2 regions of the Skermanella mucosa genome follow, and region 1 is predicted to be linked to the other one. Evidence: riboswitches for the same ligand, from Rfam matches in the RefSeq annotation. Region 1 holds a riboswitch; the other holds the start of a gene.
The links. Region 1 has a riboswitch for S-adenosylmethionine ahead of JL100_RS03775 (hypothetical protein). Riboswitches for the same ligand answer to the same signal wherever they lie in the genome.

Region 1 (4,817 bases):
TGTTCTTCGGCCAGTCACCTTTCATGGCGTCGCTGACCAATCCGTACGCGGCGCCCTGCTTCAATAGGCGGGTGGCTTCAGCCCTGGTGAAGACTTTCGCCCTGTCGCACAGAGTCTTGTGCTGGCGACCATCGCTGGGTGGGTTTAGTTTGAAATCGCCTGGACTGCGCTTATGCATTGGATTACCGCCGTATCCGACCTTGGTCGAAATGCTGTCCAACCAATATTTTTCCTCAGTCGTCAGAGGGACGGATCGGATCGAACGCTTCAGATTCACTGTGCGCTTGGACATCGCTTCGCTAGAAATCAGTTTATTGGGTAATTACAGAGATTTGCAACTCTACCACCGGCAAGGGTGATAATCATTCATATAGCACTTTTGGGGTAGTTATGAAATCAAATGGTGTCGCGGCAGGCTCGCCGCGACACCGTGAGCTCTCATCCCGCCCGTTCCGCGGCCAGCTTCACGTCGGCGTGGAAGAGGGGTTCCTCGACGCGGTTGCCGCGCAGGATGTAGCTGGGGTGGAAGGTCGGGACCACGATGGCGCCGGCCAGCAGGCGGCAGGGAAGCTCCTGGCCGCGCAGCGCGGTGATGCCGCTCTGGCCGGTCAGCGCCCACAGGGGCGTACGGCCAAGCGCGATGATCACGGCGGGCTTCACCTCGGCCAGGGTCCGGCGCAGGTGCTCGATCTCGCCGGCGTATCGGGCGAGACAATAGTCGGAGGTGCCCATGGGGCCAAGGTCCTCCGCCACCTCGACGCCCATCTTGCGCGCCTTGGTGCGGGACGAGAAGAAATGGGCCACCTTGTTGCCGGGCGGCTGGTAGCGGAAGGTGTTGCCGATCAGGCAGGTGGCGCGCTCCAGCCCGACCGATTTCAGGTTCTCGTCCAGCAGCCGGCCGCTGGCGCCGACGAAGGGCTTGCCGGTGCGGGCCTCCTCGGCGCCGGGGGCTTCGCCGATGATGGCGACGCGCCCGCCGGCGGGATCCTTGCCGGGGTACTGGTAATCGACGAAAGGCAGCTCGTTCTCGGTACGCGGTACAGTCACTGTGTCGGCTTTCGCAGCAGGTTGATCCGGGCCGGCTGGTCGAACCACCAGGCACCCTCCCGCCGCTCCCCGATGGTTTCGAACAGGTCGCGCAGTTCCGCGTCGCGGGTTCGGATCAGCCTGGAGCGGGTCGGATCGATGCCGGCCATGCGGTCGGCGAAGCTCTGGTAATCCTCGTGCTTCACCGGATTCAGGTAGAACAGTTCATCCACCTGTTCCAGCGCGTCCACTGCCTTCACCGCCGCATGGGCCAGAGCCCGGACCTCCGTCTCGTCGTCCAGCAGCCTGGTCAGTTCGAAGTATCCGCCGGTCGGCTCCGGCTCGTTCACCAGGGCAAGCCCGCCTGGCTTCAGGACGCGTGCGGCCTCGCGCAACGCCTTGCCCATATGGGCGGCCGGCACATGGTGCAGGCTGTTCATGAAGATGACGGCGTCGGCGCTGTTGTCGGGCAGGGGCAGATCCTCGCCCACGCCCTTCAGGTAGCGCTCGCCGCCGACCGGTTCCGCCTTGCGGGCCTTGGACAGCGCCTCGTCCAGGATCTCGACGCCGACCACTTGAGCGCCGCGCCGAGCCAGCGCCCGCACCAGCGCGCCCTCGCCGCAGCCGACATCGACGATCCGGGCGCCCGCCAGAGGGATCAGGTCGGGGATCAGGTCCATCGCCTTCAGGCGTCGGGGCGACGTGCCCCGGGTCGGCATATCCGTATGCTGGGCCATCGTGTCGGTTCCTCTCCGCGCTGCCATGCCGCAGGGCACTATCCGTGGTAAACGGGTTCGCCCCGATTATAGCACCGGGGTGGAACACATGGCGGTCGATCGGAGCGGCGGGTGTGATGACGGGCGGTTCGACTCAGGCGCTCAGGTCGAGCTGGCCGCCGCCCGGCCCCCGGCCAAGGGTGCGGGCGCGGGCGCCCGCCGCGGCCATGCTTTCGACGTTGCTCTGGTCGGCCGACTTCAGCTCGGTCACGAAGGCGCTGGTGGCGCCCGTGAGCGCCGGGACGCGGGCGCCCGGCTTGGTGTAGGCGTTGGTTTCCTGGATCGCCCGGCGGTCCTCGCCGACGATCGAGCTTGTGATGCCGGTCAGCGGCTCGGTCTTGGCATTGACCTTCATGCCGCCGTTGGTGTCGCTGACCTGCCGGTTGATATCCTGGTTGAACGCCTGCGTCTGCGGCGTCAGGTCCCGCACCTTGGGCGCGGTGCGCATCAACTCGGGTGAGATGGGAGATGTGGAAACCACGGCATAGCTCCAGGGTCCGCGATACACGGCCAAGTTATCGGATTCTTCAGGTTTTCGCCATAGTCCTTTCTTGAGAGGTAATCGGTCGCACACCTTTGCCGCAGGGAAATCTGTTGCGCATGTCGCCATCGGCAGGATACAGGAGAGCCAGCATCAAGAGTTGGGCTGGCGCCCGACACCAACCTGCCGACCCGGGCAAGGTGGTGGTCCCTTTCGGGGGACGATGCGGCCTGGACCGGCAAACAAACGGGAACGAGCCGCCGCGTCAGCCCTCCTCGGCACTTGAGCCAGGAGGGTTTATTCATGTCTGAACGCTTGCCGGTCGCTCCAGCGACCATTCCCCTGTGCGGCCCGGACGACAGCATCGAGCTGATCGCCGGCGGCTGCCGCGCCACCGCGCGGGAGCCCGACCGGTACGAGTGGGTCTTCGCCGCCGTCCACCGCGGCCTGGGCACCTGGACGCATCTCTACCTGGTCGTCGAGTCGCGCCGGCGCGGCCGGCCGGAGATCCATCTCCGCCTGGTGCTCCAGGGCGACCGTCTGGACGAGGCGCGGCGGCGCGCCGTCGCCGACTGGTGGCGGCCGGTCGGCTGACGGGTTTTCCGGGGCGCCGTATCATCGCAGCGCCGCGACCAGCCGGTCGATCTCCTCCTCCGTATTGTAATAATGGACCGAGGCCCGGACCATCTCGTCGAGGCCGCGCGCCTCCATGTCGAGCCGGGTCGAGGGGGCGGCCGTCACCGACACGTTGATGCCGCGTGCGCCCAGGTCGCGCTTGATCTCGGCGGCGGGGCGCGGGGCGGTGAAGGTGACGATGCCGCAGCGGGTCTCGCCCAGGTCGCGCACGGCGTGGCCGGGCAGGGATGCCAGCCGGTCGCGCAGCAGGTCCGCGAGTTCCCTGATCCGCTCCCAGATGGCATCCAGGCCCCAGTCCAGCGCGTAGTCCACGGCGGCGCCGAGGCCGATCCGGGCGGCGACGTTGCTCTCCCAGTTCTCGAACCGGCGGGCGTCGGGGCGAAGCTCGTACCGGTCGGGCGCCACCCAGGTGGCCGCGTGGTTGTCGATCATCGGCGGCTCCAGGCGCTCCAGCAATCCCTTGCGCACATAGAGGAAACCGGTGCCGCGCGGCCCGCGCAGGAACTTGCGCCCGGTCGCCGAGAGCATGTCGCAGCCGATCCCGTCCACGTCGATCGGCATCTGCCCCGCCGTCTGGCAGGCATCCAGCAGATAGGGGATGCCGCGGGCGCGGGCGATCCGCCCGACCGCCGCGGCGGGATTGACCAGGCCGCCGTTGGTCGGGATGTGGGTGATGGAGATCAGCTTCACCGGCCCGCGCGCTTCGTCGTCGACGCTGTCCGCCAGGGCCGCCACGTCGAGTTGCCCGTGGGCGTCGTTCGGGATCACCTCGATCACCGCGCCGGTCTTCCGGGCGACCTGGAGATAGGGGATGAAGTTGCTGGAATACTCCGCCATGGCCGTCAGGATCCTGTCGCCGGGATCGAACCGCAGCGAATAGAAGGCCATGTCCCACCCCACCGTGGCGTTTTCCACCAGCGCGACCTCGTCCCGTGAGCAGCCCAGCAGGGCGGCGACCGAGTCGTAGACGCGCTCGATGCGGTCGCGGGCCTGCGCCTCCGCCTCGTAGCCGCCGATGCGGGCTTCCAGGTCGAGATGGGCGGCGACCGCGTCGAGCACCGGCCGCGGCGGCAGGGCGGCGCCTGCATTGTTGAAATGGGTCACGTGACGGGTGCCGGGCGTCTCGGCCCGCGCCCGCTCCACATCGAAAGTCATCGCCGCCTCGGATCGCTTGTGTCGCTGAAGATGGGCCTTCCATAACGGAATCGGCGGCCCCGGACAAACGCTCCGGGCGGTCCGCCGGCCCGGCTCCCGGAACACTGACCCTCCGCTGGTGTTGATTTGCCGCAAATGGGGCATGGAGTTTATCGGGATGAACCGCAGCGACGACAACGACGATCTGAGAGCGACCGGGAGATCGGGGACGGAGTCCGGTTCCGACCAGGGTGCCGCCGGCCGCAGCCCCGAGGACATCGAGCGCGATATCGCGGGCATCCGCGCGCGCATGGACCAGACCCTGGACGAGCTGGAGTTCCGGCTGTCGCCGGGCCAGCTGACCTCCGGGGCGGTGGATCTGGTGAAGGACGTGATGCGCGGCAATCCGAGCCGGCTGGGCGACGCGATCCGCAACAACCCGATCCCCGTCGTCATGATCGGCATCGGCGCCCTGTGGCTCGCCGTCGCCATGGGACGGTCGCAGCAGCAGCTGCGGCAGGACGAACCGGAGGGCCGCAGGATCAGCCGTCTGACCCCCGCCGACATCTCCGACGTGCTGTCGCCGCTGATCGCGGTGACGCTCCAGGGCGTCGACGGGCTTCGGCAGGCCGAGACGAAGATCGCCGATCCCAAGGTCCAGGCCATTGTGCGCGAGATCGCGCAGCAGCACGACCGGGCCGCCGCCGCCCTGGAGGAGGAGGTCCGCCGCCACGGCGCGGTGCCGCAGGCCGGTACCACGCCGC
Region 2 (15,288 bases), 860 kb from region 1:
GCGCCAATGCCCCGACATGGAGCGGGCGCTGTCGCGGCTGGCCCTGGGCCGGGGCGGCCCGCGCGACCTCGCCTGCGTCCGCGACGGCCTTGTGCGCGCCGTGGAGATGCGCCGCGCGCTGGCCGGTGCCGGCATGACGCCGGGACCCGCCGGGATCGAAACGGCGGCGGCGGGCCTGGGCGAGCATTCCACCCTGATCGACCGGCTGGAGCGCGCGCTGGCGCCCGACCTGCCGCTGCTGGCCCGCGACGGCGGGTTCATCGCGCGCGGCTTCGCGCTCCACCTGGACGACCTGGTGACCCTGCGGGACGAGAGCCGCCGGCTGATCGCCGCGATGCAGGCGCGCTATGCCGACCTGTCCGGCGTGTCCGGGCTGAAGATACGGCACAACAACGTGCTGGGCTATTACATCGAGGTGACGCCGACCCACGCCGACAAGCTGATGGCCGGCAAGGCGGCGGAGACCTTCATCCACCGACAGACGCTGGCGAGCGCCGTCCGCTTCACCACGGTCGAGCTGGGCGAGCTGGAGCGGAAGATCTCGGAGGCCGCGGACAAGGCGGTGGCGGTCGAGCTGGCGCTGTTCGACGAGCTGGTCGGCGACGTCACCGCCCGGGCCGGCCGGATCGGCGAGGCCGCCCGCGCGCTGGCCCTGCTGGACGTGACGACGGCGCTGGCCGAGCTGGCGGAGGAGCGGCGCTATTGCCGGCCGGTCGTGGACGACAGCCTGGAGTTTGAGATCAGGGGCGGCCGCCACCCGGTGGTCGAGGCGGCGCTGACCGCGTCGGACGGCTCGCAGTTCGTCGCCAACGACTGCGACCTGGGGCCTGACGACCGGCTGTGGCTGCTGACCGGCCCCAACATGGCGGGCAAATCCACCTTCCTGCGCCAGAACGCGCTGATCGCCGTGATGGCCCAGATCGGCAGCTTCGTTCCGGCCGAGCGGTGCCGGATCGGCATGGTGGACCGGCTGTTCAGCCGCGTGGGAGCGGCCGACGACCTGGCGCGCGGGCGCTCCACCTTCATGGTCGAGATGGTCGAGACGGCGGCGATCCTGAACCAGGCGGGGCCGCGCGCGCTGGTGATCCTGGACGAGATCGGCCGGGGAACGGCGACCTTCGACGGGCTGTCGATCGCCTGGGCCTGCGTCGAGCACCTGCACGAGGCGACCCGCTGCCGGGCGCTGTTCGCGACCCACTATCACGAGCTGACGACCCTGGCCGCCAAGCTGCCCCGACTGTCCTGCCACACCATGCGGATCAAGGAGTGGCAGGGGGAGGTGGTCTTCCTGCACGAGGTCGCGGCGGGCTCGGCCGACCGCAGCTACGGCATCCACGTGGCCAAGCTGGCCGGGCTGCCGGAGGCGGTGATCGCGCGGGCCGAGCAGGTGCTGGAGATCCTGGAGAAGGGCGAGCACGGAGTCAGCGTCGCCCGGCTGGCCGACGACCTGCCGCTGTTCAGCGTCGCCCTGCGGCGGAAGGAGCCTGAACCGGCGGCACCGGCCGGGCCGTCGCCGATCGAGCAGGCGCTGAAGGCGATCAACCCGGACGAGCTGACGCCCAAGGCGGCGCTGGACGAGCTTTACCGGCTGCGGTCGATGCTGGGCGGGTGAGGTGGAGAAGGATTCGGATCAGATACCCGCCTAGGTCTCGTGGCAAATACAAGCAATCGGTAATAACCCCGTAGTAATCCGTAGGTCGGGTAGAGCGAAGCGGCACCCGACATCAACGCGCCTGCTTTGTCGGGTGCCGCTTCGCTCTACCCGACCTACGGTTATGACTTCAATCTGTAGCGGCTATACCGAGAAACAACACCGGTCGGCGATGATCTCTATGACGTGTATCTCGACGAGTTGAGAGAGGAAGGGTTGATCCCATGAGTGGACGCAAGAGCTTCGCAGGCCTGCGATCCAAAATGAGCCCTAGAAGCAAGGCTCGGATCGAGGATAGAAAGAACCTCCTGCGCAACGAGATGGCGCTGCACGAGCTGCGTGAATCGCGGTGCCTGACCCAGGCCGCGCTTGGCGAGACATCGAAGGTCGATCAGTCCGCCGTCGCCCAATTTCCCGAGGGGGACGTCGTGATCAGGAACTTCGCGGAGGTGGAGGGCCGCTCGGCAGATTGAACTTCCGCCTTCGCGGCGATCTCCCCGGCCGCTATCCGGATGGTGTCTGGGGAAAGCTTCAGCTGCCCAGGGTGTAGCCGCCCTCGGGGGACCATTTGCCCGACTCGCGGCAGGCCTTGCCGACCTGCTGGGCGCGGACGACGCCCTTGCTGGCGACCAGATGGAATTCCTGGCAGAGCTTGCCGTCTCGGGTATAGCCCTGGCGGATCACCGTGACGGCGCCGTTCTTGCCGGTCGCCGGGTTGGACCACTGGACCGGCTTGCCGACGCCACCGCGCGACGCCGTCTGAAGGGTCTGGTCGATGATCGTGCGGTCGCTGTCCTCCAGCGTGACCAGGGGGGCGGCTTCCGGCGTCACCGTGGCGGCGCCCGGGCCGGCGGGCTTGTCGGCGGCGCATCCCGCCAGGGCGAGGACGGCGGCGGCCAGGAGGAACTTCTTCATTGCGGCACCTTGGTTCATGCGGGCTCGGTCGCGGTCAGGCCGGCTCATACCGCCACTTCATAATGGTCGGGATCGGCCTCGACAAGCCTGACGCCGGACGGCGCCGGCCGTTCCATGTCGCGCTCCAGGATGGCGCGGACGGCGGCGGCGTCCAGGGTTTCGTCCCGCAGCAGGCCGTCGGCCAGTTCGTGCAGGCGGGGAAGGTCGGCGGCGATCAGGTCGTATGCGCGGCGGTATGCCGCGTCGATGATGCCGCGCACCTCCTCGGCGACCTGGGGAGACAGGGCGCCCGGCTCGCCGGCGGGGGAGCGCGCCGCGGTCGCGGCGGCCGGTGCGGCGCCGCGGCCGTAGGCGACCATGCCGAATCGGTCGGACATGCCCCAGGTGGTGACCATCTTGGTCGCGATGTCGGTCGCCATCTGGATGTCTCCGGCGGCGCCCGTCGTCACGAAATCCCTGCCGAACACGATCTCCTCGGCCGCCCTGCCGCCCATGGTCACGTCCAGCTCCGCCTCCAGCCGCGCCCGGGACAGGCAGAAGCGGTCCTCCAGCGGCAGCCGGACCATCATGCCCAGCGACCGGCCGCGCGGCACGATGGTGACCTTGTGGACCGGGTCGGAGTGCCTGGAGCGCCAGGCGACCAGCGCGTGCCCGGCCTCGTGGAAGGCGGTCAGGCGGCGCTCGTCCTCGGACATGACGGTGGCCTTCTCGCCGCCCATGACGATCTTGTCGCGGGCCTGCTCGAAATCGGCCATGGAGACCAGGGCGCGGCCCGCGCGGGCCGCCCGGAGCGCCGCCTCGTTGACGACATTGGCGAGGTCGGCGCCCGACATGCCGGGCGTGCCGCGGGCGACCAGCGTCAGGTCCACGTCGGCGTCCAGCGCCACGCGGGAGGCGTGGACCGCCAGGATGGCGGCGCGCCCCTTGATGTCGGGATTGCCGACGAAGACATGGCGGTCGAACCGGCCGGGCCGCACGATCGCCGGGTCGAGCACGTCCACCCGGTTGGTCGCCGCGATCACGATCAGGCCGCTGGCGCGGGCGAAGCCGTCCATCTCGGCCAGGAGCTGGTTCAGCGTGTTCTCGGTCTCGATCTGGCCGCCGGTCGGAGAGGTGGCGCCGCGCGCCCGGGCCAGGGCGTCGATCTCGTCGATGAACAGGATGCAGGGAGCGCGCTTGCGGGCGTCGCGGAACAGCCGGCGGATGCGGGCGGCCCCGACGCCGACATACATCTCCACGAAGTCGGACCCGGTGACGGCGAAGAACGGCACCCCGGCCTCGCCCGCGACGGCGCGCGCCAGCAGGGTCTTTCCGGTACCGGGAGGACCGACCAGGAGCACGCCCTTGGGGATGCCGGCGCCGATGCCCTTGAAACGATCCGGGTCCTTCAGGAAATCCACCAGTTCGGTCAGCTCGGCGCGCGCCTCGTCCACGCCGGCGACGTCGGAGAACCGGATGTTGGAGGTGGCGGTGCCCGCCTTCTTGACCGGCGAGCGCATCATGCCGACCATGAACACCAGGGCGAAGCCCAGGAAGCCCACCATGTTCAGCTTGAGCAGCACGTCGAGCCACCGGTTGGTGGTCAGCAGGGCGCCGCCCTCGGTCGGCTCGACGGTCATCGGGATGCCGGGGGCCGCGACCGCCTGCCTCAGGGCATCGGTCCACAGGACGGTGGTGACGCCGTGCAGGCCGTCGCGGTCGGTGAATTCGATCCGGTTGCCGGCGACGGCCAGGGAAGCGATTTGTCCGGCGGCGAGACGATCGGCGAACTCGCTCTGCCCGACCTCCTCCCGGTCGATCCGGCTGAGCAGTGCCGCCGCACCGCCGGAGCCGGAGGCGTAGACATAGGCCAGCCCGGCGCCGCCGGTAAGCGCCCCGGTCACCGCCAGGGCCGCCACGATCGAAATCACCCGCGCGTGCCGTTTAAGGAAGGTTTTCATCAGCGACCCGGAGAGTCTGAGCATGATTGAGACGAAGCCGGGGCATTGAGTACAGAAACATAGTTAATAAGATGTATGCGCGGCGGTATGTATGCGCAGCGGCGCGGCAACGGGGCCGCGCCGCTTTCGACATGGATCTTGACGCCCTCCCCCGCTCCGGCTAGAACCCGCGAAACGTGGTGATTTGGCGACCGGCTTGCAGGCCACGTAAAATAAGCTGCTAAAAAGGTTTGGAGTCGCGTCCGCGCCTCGATCCCTTGTCGGTCGGGGCTTTTTTGCGTACCCGCAACGGCGGGCGGAGCGACGACACCATGACCAAGAACGACACTTCCCCCAAGAACGACGTTTCCCCCGGGAACGGCAATCCCGCGGCCACTCCCGCGAAGCTGCGGCCGCGCACCCGCATGGTTCATGCCGGGACCCTGCGGACCGGCTTCGACGAGACCTGCGAAGCGATCTTCATGACGTCGGGCTATGTCTACGGCTCGGCGGAGGAGGCGGAGGCCGCCTTCGCGACCGACGGGCTGCGCTACGTCTATTCGCGCTTCCGCAACCCGACCGTCGCCATGTTCGAGGACCGGCTGGCGGCGTACGAGGGGGCGGAGCGCTGTTTCGCCACCGGCAGCGGCATGGCGGCGGTGTTCGCGGCCCTGATGTGCCAGCTGAAGGCGGGCGACCGCATCGTGGCGCCGCGCGCCCTATTCGGATCCTGCCTGCACATCGTCAAGAACCTGGCGCCCCAGTACGGAATCGAGACGACCCTTGTGGACGGGACGAAGGCGGAGGAATGGCGGGAGGCCCTGGGCCGCCCGGCCAACGTGGTGTTCCTGGAGACCCCGTCCAACCCGATGCTCGACATCGTGGACCTGGAGCTGGTCTGCGGGCTGGCCCATGCCGCCGGCGCCCGCGTGGTGGTCGACAACGTGTTCGCGACCCCCGTGCTCCAGCGCCCGCTGGAGTTCGGCGCCGACATCGTGGTCTATTCCGCGACCAAGCATATCGACGGCCAGGGCCGCTGCCTGGGCGGCGCCATCCTGTGCGACAACAAGTTCGCCGAGCTTCTGGGACCGTTCCTGCGCCACACCGGACCGGCGCTGAGCCCGTTCAACGCCTGGCTGCTGCTGAAGGGCCTGGAGACCATGGACCTGCGGGTCGCCGCCCAGAGCGACGCGGCCCTGCGGGTCGCCGGGTTCCTGGAGGGGCACGGCAAGATCGCCAGGACGCTTTATCCCGGCCTGGAGAGCCATCCCCAGTACGAGCTGGCCCGGCGCCAGATGGGCGGCGGCAGCACGCTGATCGCCTTCGACGTGGCCGGCGGCAAGGCCGAGGCGTTCAGGCTGATGAACGGCCTGCGGATCGTCAAGATCTCCAACAACCTGGGCGACAGCAAGAGCCTGATCACCCACCCCGCGACCAGCACCCACCAGAAGCTGACCGACGAGGACAAGGCCGCCGTCGGCATCAGCCCGGCGAGCATCCGCCTGTCGGTCGGGCTGGAGGACGCGGCCGATCTGATCGAGGACCTGGACCAGGCCCTGGCCCGGGTGTGATTTACACTGTGCGAAAGTGTGAAATTCAGGATTTCACACTTCGGCTTGCGCAGGTGGCGGCCTCCCTCTATATAGCCGGGCTTGTAGTTTCGGCTTTCGTCCAGGGAGTTCCCGTCATGTCGACTCTGTTGTCCAAGGCGCGCCGGTTCGCGGCCGCAGCCGCTGTCCTGATCGCCGGCGGCGTAACGGGGGCCCAGGCCGCCGACGTGCGCGTCGGGTTCATCCCCGTGGCCGGGTCCGGACAGCTGTTCGTCATCGACGGCGAGGGCTGGGCCAAGGACGCCGGGCTCAACCTCAAGCTCACCCAGTTCGAATCAGGCCCGGCGATGATCAGCGCCCTGGCGTCGGGCACGCTCGACGCCTATTACGGCGGCATCGGCCCCATCATGGTGGCGAGCGCCCGCGGCATCGACGTGAAGGTCTACGCCTCCGCCGCGATCGAGGAGATGACGGTGGTCGGGCGCGGCGACTTCGGCACGCAGGCGAACGCCGCGACGGCCGCCGGCTTCAAGGAATTCGCCGAGCGGGAGGGCCGCCCGGTCCGCTTCGCGACCCAGCCGCCCGGCTCCGTCCCCGACACCGTGCTGCGCTATTGGCTGCAGAACGTGGTGAAGGCCGATCCGGCGACCTACCAGATCACCGCCATGGGGATCGAGGCGACCCAGCAGGCGCTGCTGGCCGGCGCCGTCGACGCCGCGACGATCCGCGAGCCGACCCTGACCGTGGTCCAGCAACGCGATCCGAACACCAAGCTGCTGGCGCTGGGCGGCCAGATGCTGCCCAACCAGCCGGGCTCCGTGCTGGCGCTGACCGGCGCCTTCGTCAAGGCCAACCCGGAGGCCGCCAAGTCGCTGGTGGCGCTGAACACCCGCGCCACGACCCTGCTCAAGGAGGAGCCGGACCGGGCCGCCAAGCACCTGCAGAAGGGCCTGGGCAAGGGCATCACCGACCTTGCGACCTTCGAGAAGGCCGTGGTGTCGCCGGCCAGCAAGTTCGTCGCCGATCCCATGACCATCAAGGACGCCACCGGGGTAATGCAGGACTTCCAGCTGCAACTGGGCGTGCTGGAGAAGGCCGCGGATCTGGACGTGCTGTTCGACGACAGCTTCTACCGGGCCTCGGTGCGCTGAGCGCGCGCCCCCGTTCCGGCACCGTGACGTTCCGCTGATGCAACGATCCCTGATCGCCTTCGCCGGGCTGGCCGCCTTCCTGCTCCTGTGGGAGGCGGTCCCGCGCCTCGGCCTGGTCTCGCCCCTGTTCCTGCCGCCGCCCACCAGCCTGCCGCAGGCCTTCCTGCGCGAGATTTCCGGCGGATACTGGCTGGACGCCGTCGTGGCGAGCCTCCGCCATTACCTGCTCGGGCTGGCGCTGGGCACCGGGCTGGGCGTCGCGCTCGGCATCGCGACGGCGCTCTACGACAGGCTGGAGGCGGCGCTGTCCTGGGTGATCCGGCTGCTGCGGCCGGTCCCGGGCCTGGCCTGGGTCCCGTTCGCGATCGTCTGGTTCGGCATCAGCGAGGCGGCCGCGACCTTCATCATCATCATCGGCGTGTTCTGGATCAACTACTACGCCGCCTACGGCGCCGCCAAGGCGATCGACAAGGACCTGCTGGAGGTGGCCGAAGCCTTCGGGCACCGCGGCACCTGGGCCAAGCTGGTCAAGATCGTGCTGCCCGGCTCGACCGCCGGCATCCTGTCCGGCGTGCGCACCGGGCTGGGGCAGGCCTGGATGGCGGTGGTCGCCGCCGAGCTGTTCGGCGTGCCCGGCCTGGGCCAGCGCATGATCCAGGCGTCCAGCCTCCTGGCGACCGACGTGGTCGTCGTTTACATGATCACGATAGCGGCGCTGTACGGCCTGACCGACGCGCTGTTCGTCCAGATCAGGGACCGGTTGCTCATATGGCAGCGCTAGCCGAAAACGTCGTCGACATCCGGGACCTCGCCATCGCCTACGGCGCGGCCCCTCCGGTGCTGTCCGGCTTCACCGCCGCGCTGGAGCGCGGCTCCTTCACGGCGGTCGTCGGGCCGTCGGGCGTGGGCAAGTCGACCCTGCTGCGCGTGCTGGCCGGGCTGACCGCCCCCGCGGCGGGCACGGTGCGGATGCCGGTCGGGGCCGGGACGGGCCGCCGCCCGGTGGCCCTGGTCTTCCAGGAGGCCCGGCTGCTGCCCTGGCGCCGGGTCCTGGAGAACGTCGCCTTCGGTCTGGAGGGCACCGGGCTGCCGAAACCCGACCGGCTGGCCCGTGCCCGCGACACCTTGTCGCTGGTCGGCCTCGCCGACATGGCCGGGCGCTGGCCCCACCAGCTGTCCGGCGGCCAGCGCCAGCGGATCAACCTGGCCCGCGCCCTGTCGGTCCAGCCGGACCTGCTGTTGCTGGACGAGCCATTCTCCGCCCTGGACGCGATCACCCGCCAGACCTTGCAGGACGAGCTGCTGCGGCTGTGGGGCGAGACCGGCACGACCATGCTGTTCGTGACCCACGACCTGGACGAGGCGGTCTATCTGGCCGACCGGGTCGTGCTGCTTGGCGGCAAGCCGGCCGGGATCGTCCGCGACTTCGCCGTGGACCTGGCCCGTCCGCGCGAACGGGACACCGTCAATTTCGCCGACACGGTCCGGACGATCCGGGCGGCCCTGTCGGAGTCGGTCAGCGACGGCGCCGGCATCTGAGTTTTTTTGCACTGCAGCATTTTGGATGCGGAACGCCGTGGGTTGAGGTACGTTGTGTTGGGCAAGGCACCGGCGGTCCCGCCGCGCGCGTGCCCCATTCCACAACGATGTGAACTCCATGATGATCGCTTCCCCGCGAGCTATCGCCGCCCACCGCCGCAACCTCGGCCGCCTCGTCGCGGCAGGGCAGGATCTCGCCCGCACCGCCGAAAAGACCCAGGAGATGGCGCTCGCCTCGGTGCAGACGATCGGCTATCGCACCGCGATGATGATGCAGGCGGTCGGCGACCCGGTGGCGATGACCAACCCGGAATTCACCTTGATGGGCCAGGAGAAGGTCGAGGCCGCGATCCAGTCCCACCACGCGATGATGGACAGCTACAGGGCGATGTTCGAGGGCTGGAGCGCGTGGGTCATGGGCCAGGCGGGCACGACCGCGAAGGCCATGACGGAGCTGGCCACCTGCCGCACGCCCGCCGACGTCGTCCGGATCCAGCAGAATTTCGTCCAGTGCAGCTTCGTCAATGCCACCAACGCGGCGACCAAGCTGACCGAGGCCGTGATCCGCATGGCCGACGCGGGCCTGGTGCCGATCCACAAGGTGGCTTCCGCGAACGCCGCGCGCCTGGCGAACGAACGCGCCTGACCGGTGCCGCCCGGCGGCATCATTCGGCAGGGGCGCCCGCGACCGCGGGTCCGCCCGGGGTAGAGCCCGCCGGCGGACGGTCCGGCGCCGCCGCGGCCCCCCGCCCCGATACGGCGCGATCGACCCCGGCGGCGACCACGCGCCAGCAATGCTCGGCCAGCGCCTTCCGGCTGCCGAACGCCTCCACGTCGACCGGTTCGTGGAATTCCACCTGGACCGTCACGCGGCCCAGCTTGACCATCCGCCAGACATGGCCGGCCAGCTCCATGTCGCCGTACCAGGCGTAGAACGGCCGCAGCGCCCGCCCCAGGGGGATGCCGTCCAGCTTGACCGCGGTGACCGAGACGGGCTGCACCTGGATCGGACGGCCATCCACACGAAGCGCAGCGACGCTGAACAAAGCTGTTTTGAACGGCAGGGTCCGGTTGCCGTCGGACGAGGTGCCTTCGGGGAACAGGATCAGGATGTCGCCGTCCTCCAGCCGGCCGCGCATGTCGTCGCGGTGGGTCCCGGCGTTGCGCGCCTTGCGGTCCACGAACACCGTCTGCTGGAGCTTGGCCAGGAGGCCGAAGAAAGGCCATCCCCCCACTTCCGTCTTGGCGACGAAGGAGCCGGGGATGAGGGAGCCCAGGACGATGATGTCCAGGTACGAGGAATGGTTGGAGACGACGAGCGTGGGACGGGCAAGGAGCGGCCGGCCGGTCACGGCGACCTGAAGGCCCAGGATCCGCGCGCAGGCCGCGTGGTAGGCCCGGGGAAGCCTGTGCCGCAGGGGAGACCGCAGCCATACCAGCAGGGCCTGCACCGGCATCAGCAGAACCGTGAAGGCGCCGTAGACGGCCAGCCGCGCGACGCCGAGCAGGGCCGACCCCATGCCGTCGTCGGATTTGCGCGCCGACTTCATGCCGCCAGGGCGTCTCGCCGCCGTTCGTAATGCTTGAAGTACTTGTCCGTGACCTGGTCCGTCTTGACCACGATGCAAACGTCGGTGGTGTTGAACTGCTCGTCGATCACGGCGCCGTCGCCGACGAAGCCGCCCAGGCGGAGATAGCCCTTGATCAGCGGCGGCAGCAGGTTGAGGGCCGCGCGCATGTCGATCTCGTGCTCCTCCATCAGGTTCATGCAGGTGTAGCGGTCCGGCAAGGCCACCGGCCGCAGGCCCTGCGGGGCCAGGTGGTTGTGGTGCAGGAACGAGAGCGGCAGGGCCAGCTTGCGCGGATCGGTGCCCGGCAGGCTGGCGCAGCCGAACATCAGCGCGATGTCGTACTGGAAGACGTAGGCGGCGATGCCGCGCCACAGGAGCTGCATGGTCGGCCGGGAGCGGTAGGCGGCATCGACGCAGGAACGCCCCAGCTCCAGGACCTCCCCCGGATAGCCGGCGAGCAGCGAGATGTCGTATTCGTCGCTGGAATAGAACCGCCCGGCCGACCGGGCGGCGGGACGGCGGATCAGCCGGTAGGTTCCGACCACGCCGGAAGCACCGGAGCCCAGGTTGTGGTCGATGACCAGGAGATGGTCGCAGACCCGGTCGAAACCGTCGAAGTCCCGGCCCCGAGCCGCCATTTCCGCGGTCGGCCGGGCCGCCATCTCGGTGTAGAACACTCGGTATCGCAGCGCCTGGGCTGCATCAACCTCGGCCGAGGATTCGGCCAGTCGGACTTCCAGATTGCCGGAGCGCAGATCGCCCTGGACAAGCTGATCGATCATGAGGTCGGCCATGCTCTCGCTTGCGGTGCTCGGGTTGCACAAGCATGGCTGGCCGCCGCTTGACCACGATACGGGCCGTCCCGGGCGGGAGGGCGATCCGCGGTGCGGCGCACGCCATGCCGACGGAACGGGCAGTCGACTCGAAGGGGCTGCAACGTTCCATCGTCCGACACGCATACCACAAAGCGCTAGGCCAAGGTCAACTGAGTCATTTATTTGTAATCATCAGCAGCCATACAAGTACTGGCAGTAGTAGCTGCGACGCGTCGTCGCCCCGCTTCCGCCGGCTGCCGGCATCCGGTGACAATACAGTCCCGTCAAGACATCGCGGTTCGAACACCCCGGCCGAAACATCCGTTCGACGGCTCATCGGATCGAGAGGCCAATCGATGGGCCATCGGAAATTCAGGCGCGTCGCCCGGGGCCGGAAAGCCCCGGGCACCTGGAGCATCCGATCGAAGACGGAGTGCCGAACCCCCCGCCGTCAGGCGGCGCCGCGCCGGGCGCGGGTGCCGAGGCCGATCTGCTTGGCCAGCCTGCTCCGCTGCTTGGCGTAGTTCGGCGCGACCATGGGATAGTCGGGAGGCAGCTGCCAGCGGTCGCGGTATTCCTCCGGCGTCATGTCATAAGCGGTTTTCAGATGCCGCTTCAGCATTTTGAGCTTCTTGCCGTCCTCCAGACAGATTATATATTCCGGAGTAACCGACTTCTTGATCGGAACCGCTGGTTGCGGCCGCTCGACGACCGGCGCCGGCTCGACGCCAACATTGGCGAGGGTCCTGTAGACCTGCTCGATCAGTTGGGGCAGGTCTGTAACGGCCACTGTATTGTTGGAAACATGAGCAGCCACGATCTCTGTCGTCAGAGACAACAGCTCGTTGGATGGGGATCCGTTGTTCATCTATCTTTGCTCCAGGGGACCGACAAACTGTGATATAAGTCTTCTCCGCGAGCAACGCAATAACGATCTACTGCGAGTGAAGAGCACATTTTGAGCACAGCAATGTCAGCGGATTACTTCCTCGATATCACAGCGGACGTCTGTCCGTTAACCTTTGTCCGGACCAAGTTGCGGATCGAGCGCATGGCCTCCGGGGAAACCCTGGAAGTCCGCTTGAATGCTGGGGAACCCTTGGAAAATGTGCCCAGATCGTTGATCGAGCTGGGCCACTCCGTACAGGGGCCGGAACCGGAAAACGCCAGTGCTTCGGAAGGGGTCCACCGGCTTTGGGTGATCAAGCGTTAACTATGGTTCGTATTAAGTTGGAATAGTTCCAACTTCATGACAATAGCCGCGACTGCTCCGTCTATTCGGCGGTAATAGTTGGGTCTGCGACCAATTTCGAGAAATCCCCGTCTTCTATACAGACGAAGGGCCGGGTTGTTGTCCTCGGCGACCTCCAGGAACAGACTTTCGGCGCCGCAGTCCCGAGCCGTGTCCGCCGCCGCGTCGAGCAGCGCCCCGCCGGCGCCGGCGCGCCGCGCCGCGGAGTCTATGCCGATCGTGATAATCTCTCCTTCCCCGGCCGCGACGCGGGCCAGGACGAAGCCGACGGGCTGCCGTTCCTCCGGCGCGCCGGCGTCGGCGAGGAAGGCGAACATGCCGGGCGTCGCCAGCAGGCGACCAATGGCCGCACCGCTCCAGGGATCCTCCGGGAAGCAGGCGGAATGAAGCCATCCGAGGAGCTCGCAGTCCGCGAGGCCGGCGGGCCTGATCCCGATGAGGCCCGGGTTCGGGTCGCCCGGGCTCATCGCGTGCGGGGCGGGGGCAGCGTGACGTCGGGCGGGCGTAGATATAAGGGCTGGGGGGGGCCTCCCAGGGCGCCGGCGAGGCCGCGCAGGGCCACCAGCCGGGCCACGTGGGCGGCGTCGGGAAGTCCCGGCCCCTCGGCGAAGCGGAGGCCGGCGGGCAACCCTTCCCGCCGCGAAGCGAGGGCGGCGGCCAAACGGGCGGAGGCGTCGCCCGCCACCAGCAGGGGGCCGTCGGCAAGCTCCAGATCCTCGGGCCTTGCTGCGCGGGGAGCGCCGAGCGGATTAAGTTCGCTATCGAATGATTGGACGAAAATATCCTCTCGCCGCGACTCCAGGGCGATCAGCAGCGCACATCCCGATCGTTCCGGTGCCGGAACGCCGTGGGCGACCGCCTCGAAGCTGGTGACGCCGACCAGCGGCAGCCCGGAAGCCAGGGCGATCCCGCGCGCCGCGGCCAGCCCGATCCGCAGCCCGGTGAAAGCTCCGGGGCCGACCGTGACGCCGAGCCCGTCGAGCTGTCCGAACGTCAGGCGGGATTCTTCCAGCACGGCCTGGACCATGGGGATCAGGGCCTCGGACTGGCCGCGGTCCATCGCGGCGAAGCGCCGTGCGGCCACGGCGCCGTCGGACCAGAGCGCCGCCGAACAGGCGCCGGTGGCGCTGTCCATGCCGAGGATCTTCATGGCCTATCTTTCACAGGGGGCGTGCTAGACACGGATACGCACCTTCTTCATTGCCGAGCATTCAGGAATCCAGATGACGTTGTTAGAGATTGCGTCGCCCGATGTCGATATCGACCTGATTTACGCGACCCCGGCCAACATCACCGGGCGGGCGATCTATCGCCGGGCGGTCTGCCTGCTGCATCCCGACGCCGCGGCGGCGCTCGACCGGGCGGCCCGCCTGGCCCTGGGCCAGGGATGCCGGCTCAGGATCTACGACGCGTTCCGTCCGGTGGAGGCGCAGTGGAGCCTGTGGCGCGCCTTCCCGGACCCGGAATTCATCGCCGACCCGCGTCAGGGCTCCACCCACGCGCGCGGCGTCGCGGTCGACCTGACGCTGGCCGGTGCCGACGGCACGCCGCTCGACATGGGGACGCCGTTCGACGACCTGACGCCCCTGTCGCACCACGGCAACACGGCGGTGCCGCCGGCGGCGCAGGCCAATCGCAGCAGGCTGCTGGGCATCATGGCGGCGGCGGGCTGGCGGCACTATGCGTCCGAATGGTGGCACTACCAGCTCCCCGACGCCGAACGCTATCCCCTGCTGTGGGACGGCGCCGTCGGCGGCCGGATGATGTGAGACCCCGATCCGGACCGGGCGCGGCGATCCTGTCGCGGCACTCCATTTGTGTCACGGCTCCATTTGTGTCACAGAAGGAGACCCTTCGGAGACGCATGGCCTTGAAGCCGTTCCACATGCCGATGCCGGTTCGCCGGCTCGCCGCCGCCCTTCTCTGCCTGACCCTGCTCGGCGGGGACGGAGCCCGTGGCGACGTGCCGGTTTCCGTCCCGCCGGACCAGGGCGCCGGCGCCGTCGTGTTCGCCTATGGCCGGTTCGGCGAGGACCAGCACGGCTCCCTCAGCATCGGGCTGGACCAGTTCGACCAGCACCTGGAGGAGCTGTCAGACGGCGCCTATACGGTGATGCCCCTGCCGGCGATCCTCGACAGGCTGCGGCGGGGAACTCCCCTGCCGGACCGCACGGTGGCGCTGACCATCGACGACGCGCACCGCTCCGTCTATCGCGAGGCCTTCCCGCGGCTGAGGCAGGCCGGACTGCCCTTCACCCTGTTCGTGGCGCCGGACCCGATCGATGCCGGCGCCGAGACCCACATGACCTGGGCGCAGGTGCGGGAAGTCGCGAGGGCGGGCGCCGTCATCGGCGTGCTGCCCGCCGCGGGCCTGTCGATGCCCCAGCGCACGGTGCAGCAGAACGCCGCCGACCTGGCCAGGGCGGTGGAGCGGATCGAGGCGGAACTGGGCGCGCGGCCGACCCTGCTGGCCTATCCGTTCGGCAGCTACAGCCTGGCTGTGCGCGACCTGGCCCGGCGCCAGGGGTTCGACGCCGCGTTCGGCCAGTCCTCGGGCGTGGCGCACGGCCGCTCCGACGCGCTGGCGCTGCCCCGTTTCTTCATGAATGAATCGTTCGGCGGGATCGACCGCTTCCGGCTGGCCGCCAACGCCCTGCCCCTCGCGGTGGCCGACGTGACGCCGGCGGACCCGATGCTTGGGCCCCCGCCGGCGCAGAACCCGCCCAGCGTCGGCTTCACGGTCACCGGGGGCCTGCGGGACCTGGACAGGCTGGCCTGCTTCGTCTCGGGCCAGGGCCGCGCGGCGCTGGAGCGGCTGGACGACAACCGGATCGAGCTGCGGATCGCGGAGGAGATGCCCCCCGGCCGGACCCGGCTGAACTGCACGCTGCCGGCGGCCGACGGCCGCTGGCGCTGGTTCGGCAT

Region 2: another riboswitch for S-adenosylmethionine. It lies ahead of metZ (O-succinylhomoserine sulfhydrylase); the one in region 1 lies ahead of JL100_RS03775 (hypothetical protein).

The regions. Positions count from the first base shown of each region.
Region 1 is NZ_CP086106.1:825,099-829,915, forward strand. Features, by position in the region: gene JL100_RS03755 (hypothetical protein) at 1-220, opposite strand, end outside; gene JL100_RS03760 (uracil-DNA glycosylase) at 439-1,047, opposite strand; gene JL100_RS03765 (class I SAM-dependent methyltransferase) at 1,044-1,763, opposite strand; gene JL100_RS03770 (hypothetical protein) at 1,897-2,283, opposite strand; SAM-I-IV-variant riboswitch at 2,429-2,539, shown strand; gene JL100_RS03775 (hypothetical protein) at 2,587-2,877, shown strand; gene JL100_RS03780 (aminotransferase class V-fold PLP-dependent enzyme) at 2,899-4,074, opposite strand; gene JL100_RS03785 (PA2169 family four-helix-bundle protein) at 4,232-4,817, shown strand, end outside.
Region 2 is NZ_CP086106.1:6,364,822-6,380,109, reverse strand. Features, by position in the region: gene mutS (DNA mismatch repair protein MutS) at 1-1,612, shown strand, start outside; gene JL100_RS29650 (hypothetical protein) at 1,876-2,124, shown strand; gene JL100_RS29645 (RT0821/Lpp0805 family surface protein) at 2,183-2,566, opposite strand; gene ftsH (ATP-dependent zinc metalloprotease FtsH) at 2,611-4,506, opposite strand; SAM riboswitch at 4,673-4,751, shown strand; gene metZ (O-succinylhomoserine sulfhydrylase) at 4,818-6,056, shown strand; gene JL100_RS29630 (ABC transporter substrate-binding protein) at 6,173-7,186, shown strand; gene JL100_RS29625 (ABC transporter permease) at 7,224-7,967, shown strand; gene JL100_RS29620 (ABC transporter ATP-binding protein) at 7,955-8,725, shown strand; gene JL100_RS29615 (phasin family protein) at 8,844-9,371, shown strand; gene JL100_RS29610 (lysophospholipid acyltransferase family protein) at 9,391-10,275, opposite strand; gene JL100_RS29605 (GNAT family N-acetyltransferase) at 10,272-11,090, opposite strand; gene JL100_RS29600 (MucR family transcriptional regulator) at 11,563-11,979, opposite strand; gene JL100_RS29595 (sulfurtransferase TusA family protein) at 12,082-12,324, shown strand; gene JL100_RS29590 (GNAT family N-acetyltransferase) at 12,321-12,680, opposite strand; gene tsaB (tRNA (adenosine(37)-N6)-threonylcarbamoyltransferase complex dimerization subunit type 1 TsaB) at 12,827-13,513, opposite strand; gene ddpX (D-alanyl-D-alanine dipeptidase) at 13,587-14,132, shown strand; gene JL100_RS29575 (polysaccharide deacetylase family protein) at 14,228-15,288, shown strand, end outside.